3 regions of the Ruegeria sp. CK2 genome follow, and region 2 is predicted to be linked to each of the others. Evidence: riboswitches for the same ligand, from Rfam matches in the RefSeq annotation. Region 2 holds a riboswitch; each other region holds the start of a gene.

Region 1 (10,085 bases), on a different contig from region 2:
TCATTGGCAATTGCGACGAGTTCCAAAAGAGCGGCGGGATAGCTTTCGTGTTTCATATACATCTCAAGTGGTCCTTTCACGCGGCCCGGTGCCTGGACCATCCGTCCAGCAGCCGATCAAAAATTGCGTTTGCGTACAGCCCGTTCGAAAGATGGACCCGTAAACCGGCGGCAGCCGGATGCGATGCCCAAAGCGGGAAGGTGGATTGTGCTAGCGCAACAGCGCCAAAGCTGACCAAGGCGAGAATGATCAGGGCCCATTCCAAGGGACCGGGGGCAGGGGTTGTTGGTAGAGTTCCTGCAGTCAGGTGTTGCGCGGCCATTTGGAGCACGAAGTAACTAACCGAGGTGACACTTGCATAGATCACAGTGCGGTGCGTCAGTGCGCCAGGTGCGGCATCGGCAAAGCCCTGCGCCAGCAAATACGCGACGCCAAAGATCAAGATCACACCCAGAGCGATCGCCTGAATTGACTTTCCGTCGATGCCAAAGACCGCGGCAACCACGCCGTATATGAGAATTCCAATCACAAATGCCTGCAGCACATTTCTTGGGCTTGGCACTGCAACCGGGCCGGGTTTGCGCGTTGCGGCCACATTGCGCACAGCCTCACCAGCGCTGAGGAAGGCGTGCGCCTTGTAGAGGGAATGTGCCACGATATGCAGCAGCGCCAGTGGAAACAGGGCCAACCCGCATTGCATGATCATGAACGCCATCTGCGCAATGGTAGACCAGGCTAGTGATGTTTTGACGGCAGGTTGTGTCAGCATCACGAGACCGCCGAACAGCGCGGTGAACCCGCCTAACATAACCAATGAAGCCATGATCCCCGGCGCCACCAGCATGACATCGGCAAACCGGATCAACAGGAACCCGCCAGCATTGATGACGCCAGCGTGCAACAGGGCGGAAACCGGCGTAGGGGCCTCCATAACTTCCGTTAACCAGCCATGAATTGGGAATTGCGCTGACGCCAGGACAGCCGCGATAGCAATCAGCAGCGCGGCGGTTATTGTCAGTGCTGTGGGCTGCGCCGAGGATAAGATCGTGGCGATGTCCGAGGTGCCATAGACCAAAACCAGCAGTAGTACAGCACCCGCCAATGAGAGTTCACTGATCCGGGCGACGACTGCCTTTTTGCGGGCGGCGCGTTGCGCCGTGGTGCGGTCTGGATAGAACAGCAAGAGCTTGTGCAACGTCAGGCTTGTCACAACCCAGGCCGCTAGCAATTGGCTTAGATTGCCCGACATCACCAGCAGCAAAACCGCTGCCAGCGTGGCGGACATCCAGCCCATAAAGGCGCCCTGACGGGATTCTCCGTCCATGTAGGTTGCGGAATACCGAAGGACAATCCAGCCGATGAAACTGACCAGAACCAGCATTATGGCGCTGACCGCGTCCAGACGTATAGACAGGCCGATTCCCCACAATCCGATCAAGCCGGATGTCCCCGCGCCTTGAGTGATCAACAACAAAGCCGCCAAGGCCGACACTGCAAACGCTGCCAAGGCCGACCATTCTGACAGCTTTGGGACTATGCCGGGGCGCAAACCCGGATGTTTGCTGGCATACCAGGCTGAGGCCAGTAAGAACAAAGGGCTCAGCAATGGAAGAAACAAGTGGCTCATGATGTGGGTCCCTCAAGGTTTCAGGCTGCATTAGCCCGCCTAGCAGGACATATTTCGTAAGAATGATTATTAAAAATTCATTGTTTGGTTTGTATCATTCTATTAATTAGAACGACATGCCGTTGAATTATCATCACCTGAGGTATTTTTGGGCCGTCGCACATGACGGGAACCTGACCCGTACAGCACAACGTTTGAACCTGTCGCAATCTGCTTTGTCAGTTCAGATCAAGGATCTTGAAGAACGTCTGGGGCACCCTCTATTCGAACGCCGGGGTCGCAAGCTGCACCTGACCGAAGCGGGCCGCATTGCGCTGGACCATGCGGACGCAATTTTCGCAACCGGCCAAGAACTTGTGGCCACTTTGCAAGACGCAGGAAACACAAGGCAAGCGCTGCGTGTCGGCGCTCAGGCGACCTTGTCACGGAACTTTCAGATCGGGTTTCTGCGGCCTATTTTAGGGCGAACCGATGTTGAGGTCATCTTGCGTTCAGGCAGCCCAAGCGAATTACTCGAAGGGTTGGAAACGCTGAATTTCGATCTGGTTTTGATGAATCATGAACCTGCAAGCGACAGCTTGACCAAATTCGAAACCCATCATCTAGCAGAACAACCCGTAAGTATTGTGGGTACTCCGGCCCGGCTGGACCCGAAGCGCGCGATCAAAGATTTGCTGGCGGAACACCCTTTCATTCTGCCGACCACCAACAATAGTGTCCGCACGGCATTTGACGCAATGGCCAGCCGTCTTGCGGTACGCCCGCAGATTGCGGCCGAGGTTGATGACATGGCGATGATGCGTCTTTTGGCCCGGGAAGATATCGGGCTGGCCCTGGTCGCGCCGATTGTGGTTCAGGATGAGCTGTCCTCGGGGCGGCTGGTTGAGGCGCAGGAGCATCCGCGCATCAAAGAGAACTTTCATGCGGTGACATTTCGGCGGCGTTTTCCAAACCCGTTGATCCAGCTGTTGTTGGCCAGCAATTTGTCCTGATCGAGTTGTCTCTGGCCGGGTTCGAACCGAGATCTTCAGTCGGTACGTGCTGATTTGAACAAGTACAAAAACACAAACAGCGATCCGATGGATGTCGTAACGATCCCAACGGGCAGTTCCTGTGGCGCCAGCAAAAGGCGCGACAGAATATCGGAGAGGGTAAGCAGGATTGCCCCTACGATTGCGGATGCAATCAGCAGGTTACGGTGCAGGGTTCCGGCGATCCCACGTGCGATATGGGGCACCATGAGGCCAACGAACCCGATTACCCCGGCAACCGAAACGAAACTTGCCGTTGCCAAAGCCGCCACGAAGAACATGCGAAAGCGCAAACCCTGAACCGGAATGCCCAATGTGGCGGCCGTGAAATCTCCGGTCAGCAGCGCATCCAGCCAGCGGCTGCGGTACAATGCGTAGCCAAGGATCAGCCCAAGCCCGATCAGCACCAGCGGAAACGTCTCCCACCGGGCCAGCCCCAGCCCGCCAAGCATCCAGAAGATCACCGAATGTGCAGCGCGGCTGTCGCCCGCAAAAATCAGGTAATTTGTGATTGCCGAAAACAGGAACGAAACGGCCAGGCCAGCTAGGATCAGCTTTTCTGGCGCGCTGGTGCGCAGCCCCTGAACCAGCGCAAGCACGATAGCGGATGCAATCAAACCGCCGCAAAATGCAGCAAGGGGCAAGGTCCAGATGCCCAGTACATCACCAGTGACGGTGATGACCAAAACAGCCCCAGCCGCCGCGCCTGAAGACAGTCCAAAAAGGAACGGGTCCGCCAGATCATTGCGTGTCGTGGTTTGCAACACCACGCCGACAACGCCCAAACCTGCGCCAATGACGGCCGCAAACAAGGCGCGCGGCAAGCGCAGGTCGAAGACTATTCGGTGCAGGGGCGACATTTCACCTTCGGTCAGGCCCGTTCCCAACCCGATGGCTGCCAACACGTCCGAAACTGGGATCGGTGTGGTGCCATAGATCGTGGACAACAGCAAAAGGGCGGTCAGAACGACCGCCCCCAGTCCTACTATCCGGCCTGTATGGCCCATGTCAGTTGATTTCCGGGTGCATCGCCCGCGCCATTTTCTCGATCGCTTCGATATTCGCCGGCCCGGGCGTCAGTTCTTCGTATCGCAACCCGATCCAGCGCTCGTTCTTGACCGCATCGGTTTGCGACATCACTGGATGGTCCTGAAGAAATTCGAACGTGTCCGCCGCTCCATTGCCGGTTTGGTAGTCCAACAACACCAGAAACTCGGGGTTTGATGCGGCAACAGCTTCCCACGAGGTGCGGCCCCAGCTGGTGTCCAGATCGTGGGTGACGTTTTCGCCACCGGCGGCAGCGATCATCGCGTCAGGTATGGCAAACTTGCCTGCGGTAAAGGGCGCATCCGCCGGACCGTCCAACAGGAAGACACGAGGTTTTGCCAGAGCAGCGGTCCGTGTTTCGATGCCCGATAGCTGATCTTTCCATTCGGCGACCAGCGCTTCGGCCTTGTCTTCAACATGCATGACCTTGCCCAGGCGCAATACATCGTCAAACAGAAGGTTCATGCTGGCGTCGGGGCGATCCTTGTCCAGATGCACGCAGCTTTCTGTCAGGATCATGGTTTTGATGCCAAAGGGCGCCAACGTGTCGGGCGTCACGTCGCCACCTGGCTTCATGCCATAGTACCAACCGGCGAAGAACAGATCCGGCTCGACAGCCACCAAATTCTCGATCGTGGGGTATTTTGGGGCAAGTTCAGGGATTTCGCCGCGCAGCGCATCAAAATCTGGGCTGGTTTTGTACCAACCCGTGATCCCGGTCAGACCAACAATCTTGTCTTGCAGACCCAACGCAAAGGCCATGTCGGTCATATTCATATCGTGCACAACCAACCGCTCGGGCATTGTGTCAAACACCAATGGCTCACCGCAGTTGTCCACGGACATTTCGTGCGCGGCTGCACCGTTGGCCAGGCCGGTGATCAACGCCACAGGCCAGAGTTTCTGCATCATGATAAGCTCCTGTTATGATGTCAGTTTTCGTTTTCGGATGTCGAGTGCCGGGATCAAGCGGCCTTCATGCTGGAAGCACAAATAGTCCACTCCAAAGGTGTCCCGGACGCGATCCGGGGTCAGCACTTCAGTCACAGGCCCGAACCCTGTCAGACGGGTGGTTTTCATCAACGCAACATGGGTGGCAAACTCGGGGATCATGACCAGATCGTGGACAATCATGACCACTGTCACACCCAAATTTGCGACCAATGAGAGCATATGCCCCTTGGCGTCCGGATCCAGGTGATTGGTTGGTTCGTCCAGAAACAGCAGCGACGGGTTTTGCGCCAGCGCGCGCGCAATATGTGCGCGCTGCCGTTCGCCGCCTGACAGCATCCGCATTGATTTACCGGCCAAATGGGTCAGCTCGGTTATCGCAAGAACCCGGTCCAGATCTGCTTTGTGGTCAGCCGCTGACCGGTCAGCCTGAATGGGTATTTGGCCCAGTGCAACGTAGTCCCGCAGCCTCAAGCGGCCGTCCGGCAATTCCTGTTGGCCGACCACGGCAATGGTCCGCGCCCTTTGCTGCGCTGACAAGCTACGTAGGCTTTGGTTGCGGATACGCACATCGCCCAGGGCAAGCCGTTCAACACCGCATAACAGGTTCAAGAGGGTGGTTTTCCCGGCACCGTTTGGTCCGGCGATGGCAAGAACCGCGCCCTCGTCGAGATTGAAGGACACGTCCTGAAGCAGGACGTCGCCATTCAATGCATAATATCCAAGGCCTTCGGCGGTTAAAAAGCTCATGACCCGTCCTTGGCAGGCAAACATGGCAACCGCGAGAGTGTTTTGGTGAGCAGGGCAGGCGGGCGCTCGGACGCGCTGGTCCAACCGTCCTCACTGTCGAGATACTGATGGGCAAACTCGGCCACTGCGGTCAGATCTTTTAGGCTTGTGATTTCACCGAAAAGATACTGCGCTTTCTGCTTCGCCTGTAGGCCAACAGTCATGGGCCGTTCACACCCTGCCATGCATGCGATCAGTCGCGTCGCAAATCCGGTTGGCAGCTGCTCATCCAGCAGTTTTTGCGCTGTTTCAGCCGCCACTGGTCCCTGGCAGGTTGAGCAGATTAGTACAAAGTGGTCAGGAGTATCGGACATAGCAGTCCCCGCCACTCAAAAAATGCGGACAGAAAGTGCAAGTCTTGTGAACACGCAGACGCGCCATCATAGCCTCCTTCCAGGACGCCCCGCCCCGGGTTGGTTGAACATCTGATGGCAGGTCTCCTGACTTGCGGGTCGTCGCTTGGCCAACCTTCCCGACCCTCTGGGCCAGTGGTGATTTGGCGTCGCTCACCGCCTACAGTTGCGGGGGCAGTCACGGAATTGGCCCGATTGTCGTGGGCCGCACCGCATTCCCATTTTCATCCCCAAGGAGAACCTAAGGGAACCATCCCGGCCAGCTAGTCTGGTGTCGCATCGATTGTCAAGCGTCAGGTCATTGCCAGCGCGGCGTCACTGAACCACACGTAGAAAAGGCGTCGTGTCGATTGCCTTTGGTGATCGCCGCTGATGGGAAACCGGCTGGCCAATGTCAGCCCGGCTTGAATCAGATGTGCATCGGGATACCCACCGGTAACCTGACCAACGGCGTCTCGCGCAGCGGGTGTTTCATCGCGTCGCATGTGATGTAGCATTTTCAGCAACGCTCTCTCATCACAAGTGACTTCCCGCCGGTCTTCCAGGCTCAGAGGATCTTTGAAAGCCAGCCCGTCAGTGCGGCAATGCAAGGCGGCCTTGATGACTTTGAAAACAAGGTGCGCAAGATTGAGGCCCTGATCGTGCCCCCACTTTTCGATTGCGACCGAGTATGCATGTTGCCAGGCTTGGGTTGTGGGCTCCGAAAAGCTGAGGATGAAATGCCGCATGACGGGAAGAAGGCCCCGTTCGAAACCATCGAAATCCCGCAATGCATTGGGTGCGCGCGCTTCGCTTTGTCCGGAGGTGGAGAAACTCATGCGCGCCGCCTTTCCGTTTTTACTGAATGGCTGGACAGGCTTTGAACGTTTTCGGGCAGATCGCATTCGGCGATTGGGGTTTCACGCCGCGGTGATGCTGCGTGGGCTGGGAATCTGAGGGCGGCCTCAATTGCCTGCCGCAACTTTGGCTTCAGCGCACATCCGTGGCGGCTGGCGATAGTATCCATGGCCAATAGGTCGGTGAGTGTTTTTGTCATGATCGTCTCTCGGTCTCTGGTCCTTGACCGGGCGTGATTCCGAGGGATCTGACTGGGTCACACGTTATCTGACAAAAAGAGTCGGAAATGACAAGAGGAGTTGCGTCGCAAATATACCCAGCTTCAAGCTTGGGTCAGTAGTCGGCGACCAGCAGGAAATCGGGATCAGTATCTTCCTCGATCGTCGCAAAGCGGGGGATTGGCTCTTCGAAAACGTTGTCCGTGCGGTCATCGTTAACGGTAGAAACCTCTCCGATGAGGCAATCGCCGTGTTCCGCCCAGAAAGCATGCCAAATGCCGGGCATCAGCGTCACGCTTGCGCCGGGTTTCAAACGCAGGAGTTCGCCCGGCTGAATTGTCACTGGGCAGCCATCGCTTGGGACAGTCACGGGGTTGTCGCGATCGACGTCCCCATCTGGGTTCGATGCATGAACTTCCATGACCAGATCACCACCACCGCGATTGATAATATCCTCGGCCTTGATGACATGACGGTGCATCGGTGACAGCTGTTTATCACGTGAAATCAAAAGCTTTTCAGCGTATAGCATACCACGACCTTGGTTCAGGTCGCCAACGTCTCCGTTGCGCAGGGTGAACAGGAATAGACCGAGGTCATCAAATTTTCCCTGACCATAGTCGGTGATGTCCCAGCCCAACCCGCGTTCGCGGATACTTTCCGCCTTGGGGCCGCGCATTTGTTTCGGAGACCAGTCCGCGAACGGTGGTAGAGCAAACCCAAAAGACTGGATGAAGCTATGGGCCTCAGCTTTGATGCGGTTGATGTCGGATCTTTTCATTGTGCTTGCCTCATCAGATCAAAGCTCATGAGCCCACGGTGGGTTTGCCCCGGCCCGGGATACGGTTACCCCGGCAATTTTGGTGCCTAACGCAAGGGCTGCGCGCAAAGTGTCGGCCGTCAGACCAAGTAAGCCGGATTTGCTCAGGTGGCCCGATCGGTGTAGTTCTGCAAGAACCCCTGCATTAAAAGTGTCGCCCGCGCCGACTGTGTCCACGACCTGCACGGGCTTCACTGGAACAGAGGTTTCAGTGCCATCCGCCAGATACCCCGTTGCCCCATCGCCGCCCCGTGTGACAATGACCACCGAAGGCCCAGCCTGAAGCAACAGTGGCACCTTTTCAGCGTGGCTTTCGGGGCCCGGGATAATCCAGTCCAAATCCTCGTCAGATACTTTGATCATGTCGGCCTGCGCTATCATGCGGTTCAGGCGTGTGCGATACCGGGTCTGGTCCTTGATAAACCCGGGCCGGATATTCGGGTCCAGCATAACCGCGCTTTCTGATCCATGGCGATGCAACAGGGCGGCATAGGCGTCGGCGCAAGGTTCGCAAGCCAGGCTGATTCCGCCGAAATACAGCGCGGACACAGACGAAAGTTGGGTCGGCATATCTTCGGCTTGCAGCATCCGACCTGCGGTGTTTTCGTCAACAAAATTGTACGAGGCTTGCCCGTCCTGCAGTTGGACAAAGGCCAGGGTCGTGGGGCGGTCTGAGGTGATGACATGCGATGCATCCACGTGGCTGGCCTGTAACGCATCTGCCAATTGTTGTCCGAACATGTCCGAAGACAGCCCCGTCAGCATTCCCACCGGCGCACCCAACCGTCCCAACGCAATGGCCGTATTGAAGATCGCCCCACCGGAATGCGGAACAAAACCGTTTGCGCCCGAAACCGTTGGTTCGGCGATCATGTCGATCAGGGCTTCACCGCAGCACAGGATCATCCCGGGGTCCTCTTCTGAAATATGTATGAGGCGGCAAGCTTACCGCATAAGCGCATTTTTGCAGAAGTTGTTAGCGCCAACAATGCCAAATTCAGGTTGCTCTGAAACATAAAGGTTCATTGACTGACGCAGCTCACTAAAACGGCCACCGCCGTTAAACGCCTCGCGAAACTCACGGCCAAACAACCAGCGGTTTTTTTCCGCGACGCCACCGACCAGAAATACGCCCCCTGTAGGCATCAGAGTGACAGCCATGTCACCCATCAAAGCACCAAGATGCGTCGTGAAGATCTGGGCCGCTTGCGCCGCCACGGCATCAGCCCCGCTGCGCGCATCTTGCAAGATTTCTTTTGCGGACCTGAGCGGTGTATCGCATTGACCGGCCGCCATACCTGTGGCCTGGTATAAGATCGGCAGCCCAGTGCCACTTAGAAACATCTCGGCTTCCAGCGCCAGACTGTCACCAAAAAAGCTATTTGGCGCGATGCGACGGGCTGCGTCGAAAATTTCAACTTCTTCGCGATGACGAGGCGACAGACCGACATGCCCGCCTTCGCCGGACACGGTATGATAATGACCTTCTGAATAGAGCAGCGCCCCAACGCCAAGCCCGGTCCCGGGCCCGACAACCAGTCGTGTGCCAGCCGGGGGGGTGGCTTCCCCTTGCAAAACGGCGACCTCTGCGCTGGTCACTTCGGCGACCGACCATGCGGCTGCCGTGAAATCGTTGATCACATAGGTATGTTTGGCGCCGGTCGCTTCGTGCAGTTCTGCTTCGGACAGATCCAGATTCGCGTTGGTCAGGCGAATAGTTCCGCTCCTGACCGGGCCTGCTCCGGCGGCGACAACGGCCTGAGGATCGGTCCCAATCTCGTCGCGCAAACTGTGCAGGGCATCCAGGAGATCGGGCAATGTGCCGGTGGGGTGTCTGCGAAGATCGGTCAATAGACCGTTTGAGACAACACCTAGGCGGGTGTTCGTGCCACCAACATCCGCCACCAGATTCCAGTGTTCATGAACCGAACCAGCAGGTTGTGCCAGAGGCAACGCGACACGATCCGTTGTTTTGAGTGCGGACTTCAGCGCTTGGAAAGACGCTTTGGGTCTTCTTTCAAGAGTTTCAAAATCCACATCCACCAACCCAAAACGCTTTTCGTACCCGTAGGCCCATTCGTAGTTGTCGAGCAATGACCAGATAAAATAACCGTCGATCGGGACACCCTGATCCAATGCGTCCTGAACGGCCGAAAAGTGCTGGTTTAGATAGTCGATACGGTCATCATCCTGCCGACGTTCCGGGCTGGCCATACCGTTTTCGGTAACGTAAATTGGCAGGTCGCCCGTGTATTCCTTCTGCGTCCGTGTCAGGAACCTGGTCAGAGCGGCAGGGTCGATTTCCCATCCCATTTGCGTTTTAGGCAGCGGACCAGGGACCTCTTTCAAGCTTGGCCAGGCCGTGTTTGTAGGGGCAATGAGTTTGCGCGTGTAGTAGTTCAACCCACACCA
Region 2 (10,085 bases):
GTATCTACCGGGTCTTCCTCAGAGATCGACGGTTCAGAAACCTCAGGGTCACGAATAAACGTCGCCGCCTGAGCGTCGGCTTCGTCGGCTTCATGACCATCCAGTTCAACCTGATCTTCCTGCTCCGTCTCGGCGGTCGTCTCTTGAACATTCCACCGCAACGCCCGTGTCGGGGTGCCGGAGTAGGCATCATCGCTGTCCCCGTCAGGTTCCCATTGATCCTCGGTCCGTGCAATCGCAGCCTCCAGAGCTTCGATCTTGGAGCTTAAACTGGTTGCCGGATCATTCGGGGGAACAGCCTCCTGCGGGGCGTCTGCCGTATCGCCCTGCGTTTTGTCATCCTGATTTGCCGCAGCCTCCGTACGAACGATATCGCAGGCGCGCAACAACATCGGTTTGGCCGAATCCTCGGCGCTATACTCTGGGTCAAGCTTGAGAGGGGCAGCGCCCTCCTCAACCTTAGCGGGTTTGCTAATACGCAAGGCGTCCGTAAGAACCAGCCGCCCGGGCTTACGCCCCCCAGACCCTTGATCCGAAACTGAATTTTTGCGGCCGTCGTCACTGACCAACCGTTTTACCGAAGACAAGACATCTTCGATACCTGCTTTTACGACACCATCAGACATTGTTTTTCTACCGCTCTATCCTTGGGGTCGAGTCTAGCCAAACAATCGTAGCCTCACAACAACAAGTATTGTTTATCAGTCCCGCCGCAACGCTTTGAGGACGCGATCCAGATCCTTGCTTTGCTTGCTGACCTTGGCCGGCGCCGTTTTGACCAGATTGTAATAAAGCGTCGGGTCATAGATCTGAACTGCAAGACCCATGCGTTCGGCGGTCAGCAGCCCCTGCGCCTGCAACAGCTGATAAGCAGCCAGTGAACGTTCGGTCCGCGAGGCAATTTCGGCCAGTTGCGCATCAAGCAGATCTTGCTGAGCTGTCAGCACGTCCAGCGTTGTTCGTGCGCCCAGCGTCGCTTCTTCCCGAATCCCGTCAAAGGCGACCTGCGATGCGCGGACACGCTCGGTCGATGCGGTGAGGCTGGCCGTGGCGGTTTCGAAGCGGACATAAGCATCCGTTACGCCCTGCGTAATGTCTTTTTGCACATTTAGCAGGTTCGCGCGCGACGCATCCCGGGTGGCCATTGCACGTCGCACAGCGGCGGCCAGACGGCCACCGGCGTAGATCGGCTGTGTCAGGCTCAGCGAAACAGTCGCGTCGTTTGTATAATTGTCGTCGTCGTAGCTTTCAGTGATTCCGGCATCCGCATTCAGGCTGACATTTGGGCCAAGGTTGGCGCGCTGTTGCTGAACGACCAAATCCAGCGCCCGCACCTGATGCTGCGCAGACAAGATAGACGGGTGATTCCGTTGGGCCAGGTTAACCGCGTCGGATTGCGAACGCGGCAGGTTCGGCAGCCCGGGCTGACCAGCAGTGCGCCCTGGCAGTTTCCCGACCGCATTCACGTACTCCGCCTGTGCGGTGCTGAGATCGCCGCGTGCATCGGCAAGATCAGCGCGCGCGCTGGCCAATTGTGCTTCGGACAGGGCGACGTCAGTTCTGGTAACTTCACCCACTTCGAACCGATCATTTGAGGCGCGCAGTTCTTCGCTAGACAGATCAACGTTGTTTTGGCGGATTTGAACCGTTTCTTCCTGGAGAAGAACGCTCAGATATGCGGTCGCGGCGCGAAACAGGATCTGCTGCTCGATATCGATAAGTGATTGCCGGGTCGACAATACCGTTTCCTGCGCCGACTGCTTTCCCAGTGCCGAGGCACCGCCATCGTACAACAGCTGGCTGAGCGTTAGGCCCGAGAAAAAGTCGGTGGGATTGGTTGTCGCGACGGTCGTACCGCGGCGTGTTTTCGTATAGTCTTGGCTGACCCGGACCGTCCAGTTAATGATGGGTCGCAGCGCCGCCAGAGCGATGGCAACATCTTCATCTGCGGCGCGCAGCAAGGCTCGGTTTTGCTCCAGCAAACCGCTGGTGTTGTAAGCCCCGATAAACGCATCGGTCAAATTGTCAGCCCATGCCGGGCGAAATGGCATGACGCTTAGCGTAAGACCTGCGGTCACTGCCAACGCTTTGACCAGCTTGCCTGTTGCTGTTCCACGCATAACCAAATCCTCTCAAATAGAAATTACGCTGCCCTAAAAGCAGTTTGCGTCTTTGATTTCAACTAATCAAGGCGACAGAATTATCCAACGCCAGACTATAGCGAAAATGCACACTCAGCGGAAAAATGCTCTAGAACCGGAGCGCTAGCATTGAACGCATCGCGCCAACTGACCCGGCCACCTGTTTTGTGCCCGATCCGTACCGTTCCCAAGCCTTTTTCGACAAACAGGCAAGCGATGCGACCGTGATCCTTGAGCTGATCCAGCAATTCGTCCGGCACTTGCTCGACACCGCCTTGAATCATGATCACGTCATATGGGCCATGCTCGACCGCGCCCTGTACAAGCGCTCCGACATGAATGATTGCGTTGTCCGCATCAGCCTCGGACAATAAAGTCTGCGCCTCGGCAGCCAGCGTTTCGTCGCTTTCGACGCCTACGACCAGCTGCGCCATCCGGGCGGCAACCGCTGTAGAATACCCCATGGCCGGCGCGATATCGAGAACCATCTCGTCATTCGAGATGTTCAGCGCATCCAACATCTTAGCCAGGGTTCGCGGTTCAAGCATACAGCGCCCGTTTCCGAAATCGATCAGCCCTTCGACATAGGCCGCTTCGCGCTGCGCGTCAGGCACAAAGCTCTCGCGCGGAACAGTCAGCATGGCATCAATGATCGGGAACTTCGTCACGTCAGAGGGCCGAACTTGCGTATCAACCATCGTACGGCGCCGGGCTACGAAATCAGTCATAGGATCTCTCGTTCTATTCCCAAGGTTATCTGGCTTGTGCCATATCCGACAAAGCGCAGCAACGGCCCAGATGCCGCAATCTACGCCTGCCGATCAGGATGCGGTCGGCACGTTTCCGCAATTTGCAATCGCGCCGCTAAATTTGCGCCCTATCCACTGGACGCCTCCAGAGAAAGCTGCTAAAACGCCACCCACACCACGGCAAGTATTTGATTTTACTTGAAAAGGCGAGTTGGCGGAGTGGTGACGCAGCGGATTGCAAATCCGTGTACACCGGTTCGATTCCGGTACTCGCCTCCAAATCTACAATCTAACTCATTGTTTTTAAACAGCAATATTTTCTCAAGCCCCCTAGCACGAATTTTCCCGCAACAAATCCCGCAACATGGAGCAAAAATAACCCATTTTTTCCAGGCACATAACCTAGGTTTAGATTCCTCTGTCCCCGAGTAGCCAATCGACATTCGGCAGGCCGCTGAGCAATGCCCATGCCCCGATGTAGTCGCTGACCTGACCGGCGGTGACGAAGAGGCTGAGCGGTCGGCCCTGGCTGTCGCAGATAGCGTGCAGTTTGGTGTTCATGCCGCCTTTGGTCCGACCGATCAGGCGTCCACGCCCGCTTTTTGACCCCCAGATTGGAGGCTGTACGTTGTGCTTTGAGATATGTGGCGTCGATCATGACGCTCTTCTGTCCGCTGTGCTCGACAGCCAGACCCGCCATAATCCGGGCGAACACACCCTTGTCGCTCCATCGGTTGTACAAGGTCTTATTCGGACCGTACTCGGCAGGTGCATCTCACCAATGCAAGCCATTGCGATCGATGAAGATAATGCTACTCAGCACACGTTTGTCATCGACACGTGGCTTGCCGTGGGACTTAGGAAAGAAGGGCTCAAGACGCGCCATCTGCGGATCTTTCAGCCAGAAAAGATCAGACATGTTAACCGCTCGGTTTTCGAACCGTGAATCACGCTCCTAAGCGGAAATCAATGGGTCCTGACCGTAGTACGGTCGCCATTTCCCGCTATTGCCAGCTACGAAGCCGTCCCGGCATGCCGGTATCGAGATTTGCAGAACTGCATATCTGCCCAGATGCCCTGCTACATCTACTACGCGGGATATGCTTCACGGTATAGCGAAACTATGCCGGCGGCGGTATGAAAAGGGATGCCCCAAACAGGCGAATCCCGGTCTTGTTGTTAACCTAACTGTCGTGCAGGTTTTGAGATCTCATCAAAACGGCGGGGCGAAATCATGCATAACTGCATCTTTTCAACCTGCTCGGCGAATCTGGCGCAATCCAGTATTTGTGTCAGCGGCACAGTCAATGGAGCGGGTGTGGTTTTAGTGAAGAATGCTCAGCCGTCTTTAATAGCTGTCACAACGACTCTGCTTTGAGGGGGAAGGGATGTTCCTCTCTAAGGTCCGCTCTGAGCCCAAAGCGACCGTGCCAATCCCATCTAGATACCGCTTCCAATCGCCGTAAGCCGTAACCACAGTTCACTTCCGAGCTCTTGGTGAAAGTGCCTTCTCATTTCGACTGTTTCTTCGCCCAATTCGGAGTTGTTGATTGCAACGATTACGTCTTTCGCACTAATTCTGAGACTACCATTCTTATCGCCATCCAGCAGCGCGGCATCCATATTCGCCTGAAAGTCCACTCCAAACAGGCTGGGATCAACTCCAGTAACAGACACCATGTAGTTTCGATACCATAGGATCAGTGAACGTCTTTCATCATTGGTTAGTTGGTTCAAAACTGCATTAACTTCCGAGGCATTCGGCACGATTTTACTCCGCTGATGACAACTGCAATTGGACAACAATGATCGACTGGTGGCAACCAAGCAATGGCAGCTTGGTCCGCAAAGTGGACATTTGGATCACTCATTGGAATTGCTGCTAGGCAATCGGAATGCGTAGTTCCTGACCCGGAAAAATCACATTGGGATCATCAATAAGGTGTGCGTTGGCGCGCTGGATAACGGACACTTGGCCTGGATTACCGTAGTGCGCTGTTGAGATTGAACTCAGCGTGTCACCCGGCGCGACAGTGTAGTTCCGATAGCCAACATAGTCGGTCAGAATGCGTGGCCCGTAAAACACCGGAACATGGACAGTAGGGACCACACCTTCACCACCACCACTGTCGTCAGTCACCGTCACAAAAAGACGATCAAGCTGGAAATTAGGATTGGCCGGTATCTCTACTTTGGCTTGAAACTGTCGCAGTGCGATTGCTCCAGCTGAGGCCGCGCCGCTAAACTCGACGTGCCCTTCGCTGACAGAAATCGAAAGATGACCTTCGAAGCCAACAGCATTTCCTGCAATCATGATTGTGCTGCCGACAATATCAAAGGGTTTCGGCTGGAGAATCTCGATATTCATAATTGAGCTCCTTACAGTTAAATAGGAAACTCATACCCCAAATCGTCCCAGCGACCAAATCCGTCGGGTGATATCAGACACATCTTTTTGGGAACACGGACTTTCGAAGGTCAACAATCAGGAGCGGTGAGAGATGAATCCGAAAGTCAGCTCGGTCCAGAACCTCACGAGTGATAACGATAACCAAACCAAGCGGCGTCGAGAGATAGACAATATGGTTTTGTCAGTCGTGCGCACGGAGTTGGCCAATCGTCGAACGTTGCTGGCTTACGTGAAAACCGCGTTAGGCCTGGCTATCGCGGGGCTCGGTTTGCTGCATTTTTATGAAGCACAGTCGATGCAAGTCGGCATCGGGCTTTTGGCATTTCCGGTTTCGGGCTTGGTGTTAGTTTTAGGCGGCCTGGATTATCTGCGTACAAAGCGTTTGATTGAAGCGGAAAAGCGTGACTCGGGTGTTGCCTGACACGGCTTGCGATATCGTTGGAATGCATCACCTGACTACAGCGCGCCGACTCTCACGCTTCAACAATAAGGAGCGGTGGAAAACCCAGGGCTGGTGGTGCACCCTTAAGGCTCGCAACCAGATAAGAGGTCTCAGTATGCCCCAGTACAACGATATGTTCGAACTATCCGTCGAGGATATAGATATTATCGAAGACTCGCTTCGCCGCGCCTTGAATTCCCTGACCCATGAGCCGCCCAACGAAGATGATGTCGGAAAAGCTGAAAGGAAAGAGTATCGACACCGGATTAGCGACCTTCTTGGACGGCTTCACGACCAGAAAATTTTCTACCGGCCAAAAACCGGAGTCTATGTTGGCGGATAGTGCCCGTCCGTTGCCCCGCTCTGTTGAACCGCTACAAATCCTTTTACGCTGCAGTGGCGGCGTAGCGCCATGGGAGGAGTTCGTCGAGGCGTATGATCTTGTGGTCGACGATTTTGGCGAGGACCCAGGCAAGTCACGCCTGGAGATCGACGCTTTTGAGTTTGGCGGTCTCAATCAGGGTGAAGGTGATGGCCATTGCTTTGCAGCCACTTTCTGAGCCAGCGAACATCCAGTTTTTCCGGCCTATGGTCACGGGTTTGACGGCACGTTCGGTCGTGTTGTTATCCAACTCCAGGTGCCCGTTCTCGAGATAAGGTCGCGCTTTTGGTATCCTGCTAAGGGCGTAACGTATCGCTTGGGCCAATGGGGAGTCTCCAGAAATCTTGGGCAATTGTGCGCGTAGCCAAATCTCCAGATCATCGAAGACCTGTTTTGCGTGCGATTGCCGCGGCGCGATGCGATCGTCGGGCGGTTTGCCCCGCGCCTCTTACTCAAAGCCATAGAGCTCTGCGAGCCGACGGACGACCTCCTCCGCGATAGTATTGCCCTGGGATGCAAACACATCCACAAACTCGCGCCTTACATGCGCCATGCAGGCCATTTCATCGGCCATATCGTGACCTAACAAGCCGTTGAACCCGGAGTAGTCATCCGAGTGGATCCATCGCTTGTAGCCTGCAAGGTGGCTGACGGGATGCTCAACCTTGCGATCAATGGTAGACTGATACCAGTCACCGGGCGGTGTTTGGCCCGAGCATGGCCGCCCGTCGCGCGCATAGGTCCAGACCCGGGCCCTTTTGGTCTTCTTTTGCCCCGGTGTCTGCATCTTCACGGGCATATCGTCAGCAAAGAGCGCATCTCCACGCCGGACGATCCGCCCGATCTCATCGGCGAGGGGTTCAAGCAGTGCTGTTGACCGGCGAACCCAATCGGCCATTGCCGAGCGATCCAGATCAGTGCCCTCCCGGGCGTAAATCTGCGATTGCGGCTATAATGGAAGATGATCGACAGACTTTGAGACTAGCACATGAGCCAAGGGGCCTGGTCCTCGGCGCGCGTTCAGCCTCGTCGCTCTGATGTTTGGTGATAAGGGTTCAACTAGGCGTTGCAGTATGAACTATGCAGACAGTTCTGGCTTTACGTCGGCGAGCGGCGTCGGAGTCTGTAAGCATAGCGATCGCCGCGTTATTGACGTTATGCGGTGAGGTTTGCCGGAATACTGGGAATAAGGGTTGTTTATTGACAATAGTCACACTGACTTGCGCGTTGTGCAACACAAAGTGAGACACGCAAGCCAACCTCACCCCCCAATAATCATGGCTATTCAACGATTTAGGGAAGTGATACCGGGTCGGGCGCTCGCCTCCATCCACTTGATCCAAATCGGTTTTGCGCAAGCCATTGGCAAATCGTTTTGCCCAAGCAGGTGACAAAGTTAATCTGCGACGCGACCTTGTGGAACGACCGGGTAGCCGACTCTTTCTCTTCGTGGTCTTGCCTCTCAAACTGGGACCTCGGGGTGGTGAAATCCAAATCGGTCGCTGACAGCGCTTCGACGCCCGCGCTTTGGCGGGCCTCGAGCGATCATGACGCCCAGAGACGCTGGCAGGTCGCTTTTCATCCCCGGTTCCTCACCATACGCGTAACGCGCTTGACAAGCGGCCCACGCGTGCCGCATGTCCCTTTCGTTGGTGTCTGCGACAGCAGATGAAAAGGGAATGCGTCAACGGGTCTACCGCCAAACGCAGCCGCCCCCGCGACCGTGACCGGAGAGGGTGCCCAATGCCACTGGCCAATTGGCCGGGAAGGCGGGACATCCGGCAGAGCCTAGGCTCTGACATCCGCAAGCCGGGAGACCTGCCAGCACCCGAAGACCAGACCGGACGGGGTGTTCCGGTGTCGGGACCATAGCGAACAGCGTGGCCCGCATGAAACCCCGTCCCCCAATGAACCGATAAGGGGGATGAGAGACGTGACCGAGACCACACCAGTCGAACTACTGGTTTGCACAACTTGCCGACGTGGATTGCCCATCGAAGACGATGCGCAGCGCCCCGGCACCTTACTGCACAAGGCGCTAGAACAGGCAGAATTGCCCGACGGCGTGAAACTGAAGCCCGTGGAGTGCCTGTCGAACTGCAAGCAGGGCTGTTCGATCGTCCTGCGCGGCGGGCCAACCCGCTGGACTTTCGTCTATGAGAACCTGAACGAAGATGACGATGTCGACATCATCGTCGAAGGTGCCACTAGATACCTGGCGGCCGAAGATGGCCTGGTAAAATGGCGCGAGCGTCCTGAACACTTCCGCAAGAACTGTGCGGCCCGTATTCCCCCGATTGGAGCCCTGGAATGAGCAATCTCGAAAAACTCCCCGTCACTGTGATCACCGGCTTCCTGGGTTCGGGCAAAACGACGCTGGTCCGCTACCTGATGCAGAACCCGCAGGGTAAGCGTCTGGCGATTGTGGTCAACGAGTTTGGCGATGTGGGCGTAGACGGCGACATCCTGAAATCCTGTGCGATCCCGGATTGCCCGGCCGAGAACATCATGGAACTGGCCAATGGGTGCATCTGTTGCACTGTGGCCGATGATTTTATCCCGACCATCGAGGCGCTGATGGCGCTGGAACCGCGCCCAGATCATATTCTGATCGAAACCTCGGGTCTCGCCCTGCCGAAACCGTTGCTTAAGGCTTTCGACTGGCCAGATATCCGCTCGAAGATCACCGTGGATGGCGTAATTGCTCTGGCGGATGCCGAGGCCGTCGCCGCCGGTCGGTTTGCGCCGAACGTCGAGGCAGTCGACGCCCAGCGCATGGCCGATGAGTCCATTGACCATGAGACGCCGCTGTCCGAGGTGTTCGAGGATCAGATTTCCTGCGCTGACATCATCTTGCTGACCAAACCTGATCTGGCAGGTCCCGAAGGTGTGGCAAAGGCCAAAGAGATCATAGCGGCCGAGGCCCCACGGCCCCTGCCCGTTGTCGAGGTTGCGGAAGGTGCGGTGGATGTGCGCGTTGTGCTTGGGCTTGGGGCAGCTGCCGAGGATGACATGGACGCCCGTCCGTCACATCATGACGGCCATGATGATCACGAACATGATGATTTCGAAAGCGTCATCGTCGATCTTCCGGAACAGGCCGATCCTGCCGAACTGGTCGCCAATATCGAACGTCTTGCGAAGGAGCTGAATATCCTGCGGGTCAAAGGCTATGCGGCCGTTCAGGGCAAACCCATGCGTCTGCTGGTGCAGGCCGTCGGTGCCCGTGTGCGTCACCAGTACGACCGCCCGTGGGGGTCGGGTGAAGAGCGCCGCTCGCGTCTGGTGGTGATCGCCGAGCATGACGACATCAAAGAGGCTGAAATTCGCCATATCCTCGTGGGTGTGACCGAGGCTGCCGAATAAGCCATGCACGTCGTCTTCCGCGAAAGCCACGGGTTAGAGGAAACCGAGACCCCAACCGATCTGGGCCAAAGCCCGGCGGATCTGGTTGTGTTGTCCTTTTCCGACAGTGACCTTGGCGCTTTTGCGGCGGGCTGGCATCGCGGTGGCGGATCCGAGGGTCGGATGCCGACGCTGCGGCTTGCGAATCTGACGGCGTTAAAGCACCCACTTTCTGTTGACACATATGTGGAACAAACACTGGAAGGCGCCAAAGGCATCTTGGTCCGCCTGATTGGCGGCGTGCCTTACTGGTCCTATGGCCTACAGCAGGTTCTGTCACTGGCCCAAACCAAAGACATCGCACTGGCTGTGCTGCCAGCGGATGGACGTGAAGATACGCGGCTTGACGACTATTCGACCCTGCCCGTCTCGACCTTACGGCGATTGGCGCATCTGTGTGACAACGGGGGCGAAGTCGCGGCGCAGGCGGCACTGGCGCAGATGGCGTTGGCAGCAGGACTTTATGCCGGGCCTGTAATGGGGTCCAAGGCAATTCCCGAATGCGGTGCATGGTGCCCGGATCGTGGTGTGATGCCAGCCGAAGCCGCGTTTGCTG
Region 3 (10,085 bases), on a different contig from region 2:
TTTGCATCTTCTGGCAGGTTCAACCCGCCTCGCAAAACCGTGGCAGTTTGAACCTGTATCTGGGTTCGCCACTCTCCACATAGACGCGTTTTTCGATGCACGCGCTGGTTCCAACCGTTTGCGATATAGGGGCTTCGGTCGACGTGATCGAAGCGGCACTGCCATCTGGCAACCGAACCGAGGCGACGACCCCGTTTTTGAGGTCCCCGTTGATTGGTGTTGCCGACAATACCGGGACGGTCATGAAAGAATGGTGCTCGTGCTTCCCGTCGTCACCCAACAAAACCAATGTGGTAACGATTGCGATCATTAACGCACCACCCGCTATTCCCAGCCCCCAGGTCTTCAGAAAGGCATAGGTTGAAACGGCACGGTGCGGTCCAAGAAGTGCAGACAGAACGGTCAGCATGGGGTTTCCGAACAAACAGGAACCGGCCCGTTCGGGCCGGTATATTTAGGAATCAAGGACGGGGTTCGTCTTCGTCGTCGTCGCCGCCGCCTTTGGGCAGGTTGAAGAAGCTGTCAGCGTCCACGATAGGCTCGTCGTCTTTTTCATCTTCTGGATCATCTGAAAGAGAAAAGGTTTCCAGCCCTTCAATAGCCGTCGGAATTTTCGGCGCGGCATCCATCTCAAGCGATTGTTCAGTCGACACCAGTTTGCGACGCTCATCATCGCTCATGACGCCACCTTCGGCGGCCTTCTTGGCGGCAGCCTTTTGCACGATCATGTCCAGTTCCGACTGTTTGCACAGACCCAGAGCAACCGGATCAATCGGCTGCATATTGGAAATGTTCCAATGTGTCCGTTCGCGGATGGACTGGATGGTTGGCTTTGTGGTGCCGACCAGCTTGGCGATCTGACCGTCACTGAGTTCAGGGTGGAACTTGACCAACCACAGGATCGAGTTTGGGCGGTCCTGACGTTTGGACAGCGGCGTGTAACGGGGACCCCGGCGTTTTTCCTCACCAGCAGCAGAAGGATTGAACTTGAGCTTCAGCTTGTGCAGCGGATTGCCCTGTGCGGCGTCGATCTCGTCCTGGGTCAGCTGATTGTTGGTGATTGGGTCAAACCCTTTGACACCGGCAGCCACATCACCATCCGCGATGCCCTGTACTTCCAACTCGTGCATACCCACGAAATCACCGATCTGCTTGAAGCTGATCGTGGTGTTGTCCACCAGCCAAACGGCGGTTGCCTTGGCCATCAGAGGTTTTGCCATCAGACCGTCTCCTTTAAATACATCTGTCCCGTCGCCGGAATTCGGCGGCCTCGTTATGTTGAGGCAGGTTTCCGTTGTCGGGGAACTTGGGCTGTATATAGTCACGCCAGCCAAAGAAGGGAAGAGGCGAATGCGCCAGGTGATTGCGGGGCTGGTACTGTGGGCGTTCGGCGCGATATCAGCGCTGGCCGATGGAGAGAAGGCCGGTGAGTTCGACTACTATGTCCTGTCGCTTAGCTGGTCGCCAAACTGGTGCGCGCGCGAAGGCGATGCGCGCGAGTCGGATCAATGCGACGCGCGCCATGACCATGGTTGGGTGCTGCACGGGCTTTGGCCGCAGTTTCATCAGGGCTGGCCGTCGTATTGCAGCACCTCAGAGGCGCCACCCACCCGTCGCATGACGGGGGAAATGCAAGACATTCAGGGCAGTTCCGGTCTTGCCTGGCATCAGTGGAAGAAACACGGTTCCTGTTCGGGTCTCAGCGCAACGGACTATTTCGCGTTGTCTCGTGCGGCGTATGAAAGCGTTCAGCGCCCGCAGGTATTCCGCAAGCTGGACACGTCGGTCAAACTGCCCGCGTCGGTAGTCGAGGATGCATTTCTGAAGGCTAACCCATCCTTGGCGCCCGATATGATCACCATCACCTGCAAACAGGGTTACATCGAAGAAGTTCGCCTGTGCCTGTCCCGCGATTTGAATCCCGTGCCCTGCGGCCGCGACGTGATCCGCGACTGCACGGCCGAAGATGCGCTGTTCGATCCGATTCGCTAGAGCGTCTTGTTCTGGCAGTCCCGGGCGTAATCCAACGCCTTGGCGGTGCCTTTCAGGTCGATCGCCATGACAACCTCACCCGCAGGGTTGTAAACGGTCATGGACTTGTTCTGGGCGATTGCATTGACGAAGTCGCGGTCGGTGAAAAACACCGTCGCGCCGGGCACGCGATCCTGTTTGAACCCGATGGCAGTAGCGTCATAGCTTTTCCCATCCAGCTCGAACCGGATCGGATAACTCTGTCCCGGCTCGATATCACCCCAAGCCTTATTGTAGACTGTGAAATACCCGCGATTGTCCAGCGCGTCATAGCCTAGGCGAACCACCGAAAGATCCTGATAGACCGTCTGGATCAGGCAGCCATTGCCGAGGTTCGGGTCCATCATGATGTTCCACCCCTCGACAAAACCTTTGTCGATCAATTCCTGCGACCAGGCGGCGGTGGCAGTGAAAGTGGCGAAAATCAGGGCGAGAACACGTCTCATATAATTTGCTCCGGACAAATGTACGTTAAAGTCACCTCTTCCTAACCGTTATCCTCTTCTACCCCAACGACATTTTGAAATCTGAATGAGGATGCCATTCCGAAATGGGCAGGGGCTTTCTTGAGGCGGGTTAGTTTTCGTTGAATGCTTTTCGTATCTGCCGGGCATTGATCAACTCTTCGCGGACTTCCATCCGGGGCCGCCAGTCGTATCGTTTATCGGCATCGAGCTTTGACCAGAACAATACGCCACCGTATCGCCAGGGGTCCAGCAATATACCATCATGCACTGTATCGCCTCGTTTGCTGATCACGGCCGAATGATGGATGATCCTGAAGTCTGTTGGCGGAGAGGTGGCCCAATGCATGGTCAGCGTGCGGAAGTTTTCCTGGTTCAGGCGTTTTTGAAGATCCTCGGCCCAGTCATTGCAAAGACCACGTTCTCGAAATCCATGAATGACCTTGGCATTGTGAATGATTGGTGGATCTGTGACCCGATATTCCTGTGCGAGTTGAAGTGAATAGCTGTGCGCGATTTGGGCCGCTCGCGTGGCCTCTTCCGGATCAACATCTGGTCCAAGTCCGCGAATTTCCGACGCCAGCCCATCGATATCAGATTGCTGGGCAGTTGGCTTTGCGGTGCATCCAGCAAGTGTTAAGGCAAATGTTGCAACAAGTAGCCATGCAAAGATCTTTGGCATCTTTTCTCCAATGGAACAGGCAGCGTGCGCCCTGTCTCAGTAAGTTTGGACATCTACGTGCTTGGGTTCGGGCGTAAGCTTCGTTGGTGATTTTCCAATTGGCAAGCCTCAGCCGTCACAGTTCTTTTCGTGCCCTGAGTGCTGCGGAAATCGTACCGTCATCCAGATAATCCAGTTCGCCGCCGATCGGCACGCCTTGCGCCAATGACGTCAGGCGCACCTGACCCTCCAACTGATCTGCGATGTAATGGGCGGTGGTTTGGCCATCTACGGTGGCGTTCAACGCCAGAATAACTTCGGTAATCCCTTCGGCTGTCACCCGGTCTTTAAGGCGGGGAATGCGTAACTCGTCTGGGCCAACCCCGTCCAGGGCTGATAGGGTCCCGCCCAGAACGTGATAGCGGCCTTTGAAGACTGCAGCGCGCTCCATGGCCCAAAGGTCGGCCACATCCTCGACCACGCAGAGCTCTCCGGTCGCGCGGACCTCGCTATCGCAGATGTCACAGATGTCGGTGGTGCCTACATTTCCGCAGTTCAGGCATTCACGGGCAGTGGCCGCCACCTGCTGCATGGCGTCGGCCAGAGGTGTCAAAAGCAAAGCACGCTTGCGGATCAGGTGCAGCACCGCACGGCGGGCCGAGCGGGGCCCGAGACCGGGCAGCTTGGCCATCAGGTCGATCAGGTTGTCGATGTCGCTGTTCGAACTCACCGGCGCGCTCCTGTAAATGGGCCGGGCGTTGAGCCCGGCCGATAACCCGTCAGGCGGGTGTATCAGAACGGCAGCTTGATGTCTTTCGGCAAGCCCATGCTTTCTGTTAGCCTGCCCATCTCATCTTGCGAGCGTTCAGCGGCCTTGGCCTGTGCGTCTTTGATCGCGGCCAGGATCAGGTCTTCGACCACTTCCTTGTCGTCCCCGTTAAAGATCGACGGGTCGATGTCCAGACCTTTCAACTCGCCTTTTGCCGAGGCAGTGGCCCTGACCAACCCTGCGCCGGATTCGCCGACAACCATGATGTTGTTTAGCTCTTCCTGCATATCCGTCATTTTGGTCTGCAAATCCTGTGCGGATTTCATCATCTTGGCCATATCGCCCAGACCGCCGAGTCCTTTGAGCATCGCTGTTCTCCTGCAAATCGGTTTGAGCCTTAAATACGGACGGCATCCGTGCGGCACAAGGGGCGAGGGGCTTCCCGCCCGTCGTCAAGGTATTTGGCAAGGCCCTTCTTACCGTTGAGCCCCGGTTTCGTTTCATCCAGTTTGGACAGTTTGGACGTCAGTCTTCCTCGAACGGATCCCATTCGTCCTCAACTTCGGGCAGGGCTTCTGTCTCGACCTTTGCTGCCCGTTGTTCCGGCGTTTCAATTCTAGTGATCCGGGCTTTGGGAAACTGCGTCAGAACGGCTTGAACCAAAGGATGTTCAGATGCAGTTGCTTTCAAGGCCAATTCGGAAGCATCGCGCACTTCACCAATAGTGGGCGCATCACCATGCGACACAATCGAAACGGCCCACCGATTGCCTGTCCAACGTTGCAGCGCGGATCCCAAACGAGGGGCCAAGTCTGTTGGGGCGGGTGCAGCCGGCGTAAACTCGATGCGACCCGGCTGGTACGAGACAAGGCGCACCCCGTTTTCAACCTCGACCAGCAACTTTACATCCCGATTTGAGCGGATCATTTCGACAACGTGCTCGAATGTTGGATAGCGCGCGAGTGCTGCTTGCACATCCTGCGCAAGCGCGGCAACAGGCGCACCGCCCGACCCGTGTGAGGCCGGGATGGCAGACGTCGAAATTGCGGCACTCGCCTGAACGGGAGCAGTGCTTTTTCCAGACACTGGGACACCTCCGCCCGGTCCACCAACAGTCGGAGGTGGCGAGTCTTGCAGCCTCTTGATCAGCTCTTCGGGGCTTGGCAGATCGGCCACATGGGTAAGACGAATGACAGCCATTTCTGCCGCCATCATGGCGTTCGGGGCTGCTGAGACTTCTTCCAGCGCTTTCAGCAGCATTTGCCACATCCGTGTCAGAACGCGCATTTGCAACGCCTCAGCCATTTGTTGACCACGGGCACGCTCGTCTGGTGATACTGTCGGATCCTCGGCTGCATCGGGTGTGATTTTCACAACCGAAACCCAGTGTGTGATCTCGGCCAAATCGCGCAGGACTGCCAGCGGGTCAGCCCCTTCGGCATATTGAGCGCTCAATTCTGTCAATGCCCCTGCTGCATCACCGCGCAGGATCATATCCATCAGATCCAGTACACGTCCGCGGTCTGCCAGACCCAGCATGGCGCGCACCTGATCTGCGGTGGTCTCGCCCGCGCCATGAGAAATCGCCTGATCCAACAACGAGGTAGCATCACGCGCCGAGCCTTCAGCGGCCCGCGTGATCAACGCCAGCGCGTCATCTGCAATCTCGGCGTTTTCGGCCGCTGCTATCTTGCGCAGCAGGCCTATCATGTCTTCGGGTTCAATCCGACGCAGGTCAAATCGCTGACAGCGCGACAGAACCGTAACCGGAACCTTGCGAATCTCGGTGGTGGCGAAGATGAACTTCACATGTTCAGGCGGCTCTTCCAACGTCTTGAGCAGCGCGTTGAAAGCGCTGGTCGACAGCATGTGAACTTCGTCAATGATGTAAATCTTGTAGCGAGCGCTGGCGGCGCGGTAGCGGACGCTGTCGATGATCTCGCGAATATCGTTCACACCCGTGCGGCTGGCGGCGTCCATCTCCATAACGTCGACATGACGGCCTTCTATGATGGCCACACAATGTTCGCATTGCCCGCAAGGTTCGGTTGTTGGTTTGCCTTCGCCGTCAGAACCGATGCAGTTCATGCCTTTAGCGATGATCCGCGCGGTGGTGGTTTTCCCGGTGCCACGGATGCCGGTCATGATGAAGGCTTGCGCGATCCGATCCGCCTCAAACGCGTTTTTCAGCGTACGCACCATTGCGTCCTGACCCACCAGATCAGTAAAGGTTTCCGGGCGGTATTTGCGGGCGAGAACCTGATAGGCGGGGCTGGGTGCGTCGGTCATGTTTACTCTGGCGGATTCGGGGCTTCGGCACAGCGTAGTGGTCACCATCGCCCGCGTCCACTGCAGCGTGCGAGGATTTTTATTTTGGAATCGGACCGGATGCGCGTATTGCTAGAGGGGTACATTTCACGAACTATTTTTCGCGACAGTAATTAAAGGGGGGGGAGCGTTACATGTCTCAGCTGGTGATCTACGCCTTGCAAGTTGGAGGAGGCACGCTTGCCCTCACATCAATGCCCGGTCGCGGCGGGGACTACGCAGGTGATCTGGACACAATCTCAAGCTGGAAGCCGGGTCTTGTGATTTCTACGGCAACCGAAGTCGAGATGTTTCAGGCCGGCGCGCAGGACTTTGGAAGCGATATTCAAAGTCGGGCCAGCCGATGGGTTCATCTGCCAATCGAAGACTTTAACGCGCCACCCCGCACCGTTCTGGATGAATGGCCGTCCGTTAGCTCTGCCGTGCGCCACGCCTTGTCTGGAGGCGGTCGTGTCATGCTGCACTGTAAGGGCGGTTGCGGCCGGTCGGGAATGCTTGTTCTACGGCTGATGGTCGAATGTGGCGAACAGCCCGACAAGGCGCTGGTACGGTTGCGCGCCTTGCGCCCCTGTGCCGTCGAAACAGACGAACAAATGGCATGGGCCGTCGGTTCGACCCTGGAAGAGGTGAGCGTCAGATCAGGCTAAGATGCCCGCGGCCATCTGCACGGGTTGGCGAGGTTTAAGAGCCAAAACCTCGAGCATTGCGCAAGGCGGCGTTGCGATGATCCCGGATGGCATGGTCTGGATATCGGTGCCAAAGATCATGTCGGCATAATCGTCCAGCTGTTTGGTGTTTGCCGTGGCATCGGTGCCGCAAAATACACGCATCTGATCGGGCTGGGCCCGAAACCGCGCGGTGCAGCCCTCGGGACAATGGGTCAACTCGCTGCTGCCTTCGATTTCGAACTCCGAAGTGGCGACTGGATGAGCTTCTGCCATAGCCTGTGCCATCGCGCGCGCCATTCGGGCCAGTGCAGGGCATGTCTTGCCTGTCCGTTGACAAACGGTTGCTGTGTATTCGTGTGTTCTTGTCTTCCAGATCATCTTGCGCCCTCCGCGCAGCGGACAGGGGCTTGGATCAGGCAGGACGGCGGTGTGCTGTCAGGACCTGCCCGGACACCCCGCCCGAGTTTCGGTTACAGTTCCGATGGCAGGTCTCCTGACTTGCGGGTCATCGCTTTACCGACCTTCCCGGCCATTGGGCCAGTGGTATTTCGGCATTGCTTTCCGCTTACAGTTGCGGGGGCAGTCGCGGATTTGGATCGTCCCGGAGTATCCGGTCAGAACCGCACCGTGTTCCCTTTTCATCCCGACCCCTAGTAGGGGGCAGGAACCATCACACAATCGCTAGCGTCTGATTGCGCCCTGAGTCAAGCTGGACTTTATGTCTTGCGCTCCTACTCAATCCCAAGCGGACGTGTGGTCAACCTGAACCGGTGTTGACTCGGATACAGGAATTGGTGCCATTTGAGGATGGTGAACCGATTGGTTCAGTTTTTCCGAGGTCGCTATGTTGGACACACAGCAGAGGGTATTGACCGAAGACTTTCGGTTCCCGTCCGGGCCGGCGATGCTTTCGGCACGGCTATATCGGCCAGCTTCCGAGCCAGAAATCGTTATTGTTCTAAACAGCGCAACCGGAGTTCCACGAGATTACTACCGATATTTTGCGCAGTGGCTGGCGGAAGAACAGGGCATGGCCTGCCTGACATATGACTACCGGGACTTTGGGCACTCTCTATCCGGAGATCTCAACAAATCCACAGTCACTATGGCAGACTGGGCGCTGATTGATATGCCCGCGGCCAGGGCCGAGATGCGCCGGCGCTTTCCGAAAGCGAAGCAATGGACCATCGGTCACTCGGTGGGCGCGATGCTGGGTCCGGTTCAACCCGACATTGGTCAGATCGACCGAATGATTGGGGTATGTTCGGGGCTGGTCACACTGAAAGATCACCCTTGGCCGTATCGTGCGCTGGCGTGGTTGTTCTGGTATGGGCACGCACCCTTGCTTGCGCGTCTTTTGGGGTACCTGCCAGGAAAGGCCATCGGGTTCGGCACGGACCTGCCAGCTTCGGTTTACTGGCAATGGCGCAAATGGTGCACGGCGCCATTGAATTACGTTCCTGAAATAGGCCTCGATTTACCGGCGGTCAAATGGTCAGAAACAGGAACTCCCGCAGACCTGTTTGCCTTCGAAGATGACGAGATGGTCCCTCCGGACGCAGTGTGGCGGCTGGCGGATCTTTACGGCCCTGACGCCAAACAGCATCTTTTGTCTGCGTCTGAGTTTGGTCTAACCGAAGTCGGTCATATCGGGGCGTTTGCCCGCCGGAATGCGGCTGTCTGGCCTAGGTTGATAGCGTGAGGGATGGGCGCCGAAAACTCGGCGCCCATATATCATCGGCCGTTGCGAGAGTTTTTGTCTTTCATCACCGAACGGACCATTTTGCCAAACGCCTTGTCGCGCGCGCGGGACTGGGCCACGGTTTCCGAGTTTCGCTGATCCTCACGTCGCAGTTTTCTCCATCGTTCCAGACGCGAAGCGTCCAGCACGCCGTCTTCAATGGCACCTTGAACTGCGCAATCTGGTTCCGCAATATGCTGACAATCCGAGAAGCGGCACCTGGTCGCCAACTCTAAAACGTCTGAGAACACCTCATCCACGCCGTCTTGCGCGTCTAGCAAACGCAAGGCACGCATTCCGGGCGTGTCAATCAGCCAGCCACCGTTTCGCATGCGATGCAGCGCGCGGGAGGTCGTCGTATGTCGACCATGCGCATCATCTTCGCGAATGCCTGCGGTTGCCTCGTCCTGACCCGTCATCCCATTGGCCAGTGTCGTCTTGCCGACCCCCGAAGATCCAACCAGCGCTGCGGTCTGGCCGGACGGGCACCAGGACAGGACCTGCTGGATTTCTGTCTGATCCAGCGCGTTGATTGCAACAACCGTCACTACAGGTGCCAAAGTCTGAGCTTGAGCAACGTATGTGTTCGGATCATCGCATACATCGGCCTTGGTCAGCACAATTACCGGATAGCATCCAGCTTGATTGGCCAGTGCCAGGTATCGTTCCAACCGGGGTAAGTTGAAATCAGCATTGCACGAACTGACAATAAACAGCGCGTCGACATTTGCTGCTATCAGTTGCGCTTCGGCGCCGGTGCCGGCTGCGCGGCGTTTCAGGACGCTGCGCCGATCCAGCAGGGTCCGAATGCGATTGTGTTCGTCCGCCAGCACCCAGTCTCCGACCGCATAATCGCCTGTCGGTCGGTCAAGGGTGAGCAGAGGTGTTTCGCCATCCGTGCCCAACCCGGTCAGACGATCGCGATGAACGGCTGTGATACGAAACGGTAAGCAAGACGAATTGGCCGCGTGTTGCGCGGCAAAGTGGTGGGACCATCCCAGGTCCGATAGAAATATGGACATTGTTCTGCCTGTGTTCAGGTACAGTAACCCGGACAGATGGCATGCGCGCACCTGTCGGCTATGTGTTCAGGCGGTTTGAGGTTCGAGTACTAGAACCGGGCTGCCCGAAGGGTGTCTGCTACAATCATAAAAGCCCTCCTTCGGCCAATGCTCTTTGGTGTCTAGCGTCAAGTGAGAGGTTGGACATCGACCCAAGCGGGGCTCGTTGTGGCTGCTTCCTTCCGGATCTGACCAGGTTGGCGAGGCGCTCGCCCGCGCCAACCTCTCAGGTGTCGATATAGGGAAAGCTTGAGAAAAAGACAACCCGTCAGAGCGTCAGGCGGATACGCACGAAACCGTCCGCATCGGTGCCTAGCACCTGGGGCGAATACACATCCAACTCGCCCAGATGCCTGAGCGCG

The links. Region 2 has a riboswitch for cobalamin ahead of ACR0BU_RS07985 (DUF1636 family protein). Riboswitches for the same ligand answer to the same signal wherever they lie in the genome.
Region 1: it holds a riboswitch for cobalamin, as region 2 does, so the genes downstream of both, ACR0BU_RS12685 (DUF1636 family protein) here and ACR0BU_RS07985 (DUF1636 family protein) in region 2, are expected to answer to the same signal.
Region 3: it holds a riboswitch for cobalamin, as region 2 does, so the genes downstream of both, ACR0BU_RS22965 (hypothetical protein) here and ACR0BU_RS07985 (DUF1636 family protein) in region 2, are expected to answer to the same signal.

What each region holds. Positions count from the first base shown of each region.
Region 1 covers NZ_JBQFPW010000007.1:102,355-112,439, forward strand. Annotated here, with positions in the region: gene ACR0BU_RS12655 (YbcC family protein) at 1-62, opposite strand, end outside; gene ACR0BU_RS12660 (proton-conducting transporter transmembrane domain-containing protein) at 77-1,627, opposite strand; gene ACR0BU_RS12665 (LysR family transcriptional regulator) at 1,744-2,619, shown strand; gene ACR0BU_RS12670 (FecCD family ABC transporter permease) at 2,655-3,665, opposite strand; gene ACR0BU_RS12675 (ABC transporter substrate-binding protein) at 3,667-4,617, opposite strand; gene ACR0BU_RS12680 (ABC transporter ATP-binding protein) at 4,630-5,406, opposite strand; gene ACR0BU_RS12685 (DUF1636 family protein) at 5,403-5,759, opposite strand; cobalamin riboswitch at 5,859-6,066, opposite strand; gene ACR0BU_RS12690 (hypothetical protein) at 6,092-6,616, opposite strand; gene ACR0BU_RS12695 (hypothetical protein) at 6,613-6,834, opposite strand; gene ACR0BU_RS12700 (D-lyxose/D-mannose family sugar isomerase) at 6,969-7,634, opposite strand; gene ACR0BU_RS12705 (carbohydrate kinase family protein) at 7,653-8,579, opposite strand; gene ACR0BU_RS12710 (glucokinase) at 8,619-9,578, opposite strand; partial or broken gene ACR0BU_RS12715 (GH1 family beta-glucosidase) at 9,645-10,085, opposite strand, start outside.
Region 2 covers NZ_JBQFPW010000004.1:65,695-75,779, reverse strand. Annotated here, with positions in the region: gene ACR0BU_RS08040 (hypothetical protein) at 1-626, opposite strand, end outside; gene ACR0BU_RS08035 (TolC family outer membrane protein) at 702-2,120, opposite strand; gene ACR0BU_RS08030 (protein-L-isoaspartate O-methyltransferase family protein) at 2,216-2,869, opposite strand; tRNA gene ACR0BU_RS08025 (tRNA-Cys) at 3,096-3,169, shown strand; partial or broken gene ACR0BU_RS08020 (IS5 family transposase) at 3,305-3,809, opposite strand; gene ACR0BU_RS08015 (hypothetical protein) at 4,331-4,657, opposite strand; gene ACR0BU_RS08010 (LysM peptidoglycan-binding domain-containing protein) at 4,773-5,258, opposite strand; gene ACR0BU_RS08005 (DUF202 domain-containing protein) at 5,392-5,721, shown strand; gene ACR0BU_RS08000 (hypothetical protein) at 5,858-6,085, shown strand; gene ACR0BU_RS07995 (hypothetical protein) at 6,075-6,302, shown strand; partial or broken gene tnpC (IS66 family transposase) at 6,219-7,022, opposite strand; cobalamin riboswitch at 7,758-7,964, shown strand; gene ACR0BU_RS07985 (DUF1636 family protein) at 8,049-8,438, shown strand; gene cobW (cobalamin biosynthesis protein CobW) at 8,435-9,490, shown strand; gene cobN (cobaltochelatase subunit CobN) at 9,494-10,085, shown strand, end outside.
Region 3 covers NZ_JBQFPW010000022.1:47,954-58,038, reverse strand. Annotated here, with positions in the region: gene ACR0BU_RS23010 (hypothetical protein) at 20-409, opposite strand; gene ACR0BU_RS23005 (DUF1013 domain-containing protein) at 462-1,220, opposite strand; gene ACR0BU_RS23000 (ribonuclease T2 family protein) at 1,351-1,992, shown strand; gene ACR0BU_RS22995 (hypothetical protein) at 1,989-2,477, opposite strand; gene ACR0BU_RS22990 (hypothetical protein) at 2,608-3,177, opposite strand; gene recR (recombination mediator RecR) at 3,293-3,886, opposite strand; gene ACR0BU_RS22980 (YbaB/EbfC family nucleoid-associated protein) at 3,949-4,293, opposite strand; gene ACR0BU_RS22975 (DNA polymerase III subunit gamma/tau) at 4,451-6,214, opposite strand; gene ACR0BU_RS22970 (protein-tyrosine phosphatase family protein) at 6,388-6,900, shown strand; gene ACR0BU_RS22965 (hypothetical protein) at 6,892-7,299, opposite strand; cobalamin riboswitch at 7,388-7,607, opposite strand; gene ACR0BU_RS22960 (alpha/beta hydrolase family protein) at 7,766-8,623, shown strand; gene rsgA (ribosome small subunit-dependent GTPase A) at 8,656-9,684, opposite strand; RNA gene ffs (signal recognition particle sRNA small type) at 9,854-9,952, opposite strand; gene ACR0BU_RS22945 (bifunctional 2',3'-cyclic-nucleotide 2'-phosphodiesterase/3'-nucleotidase) at 9,992-10,085, opposite strand, start outside.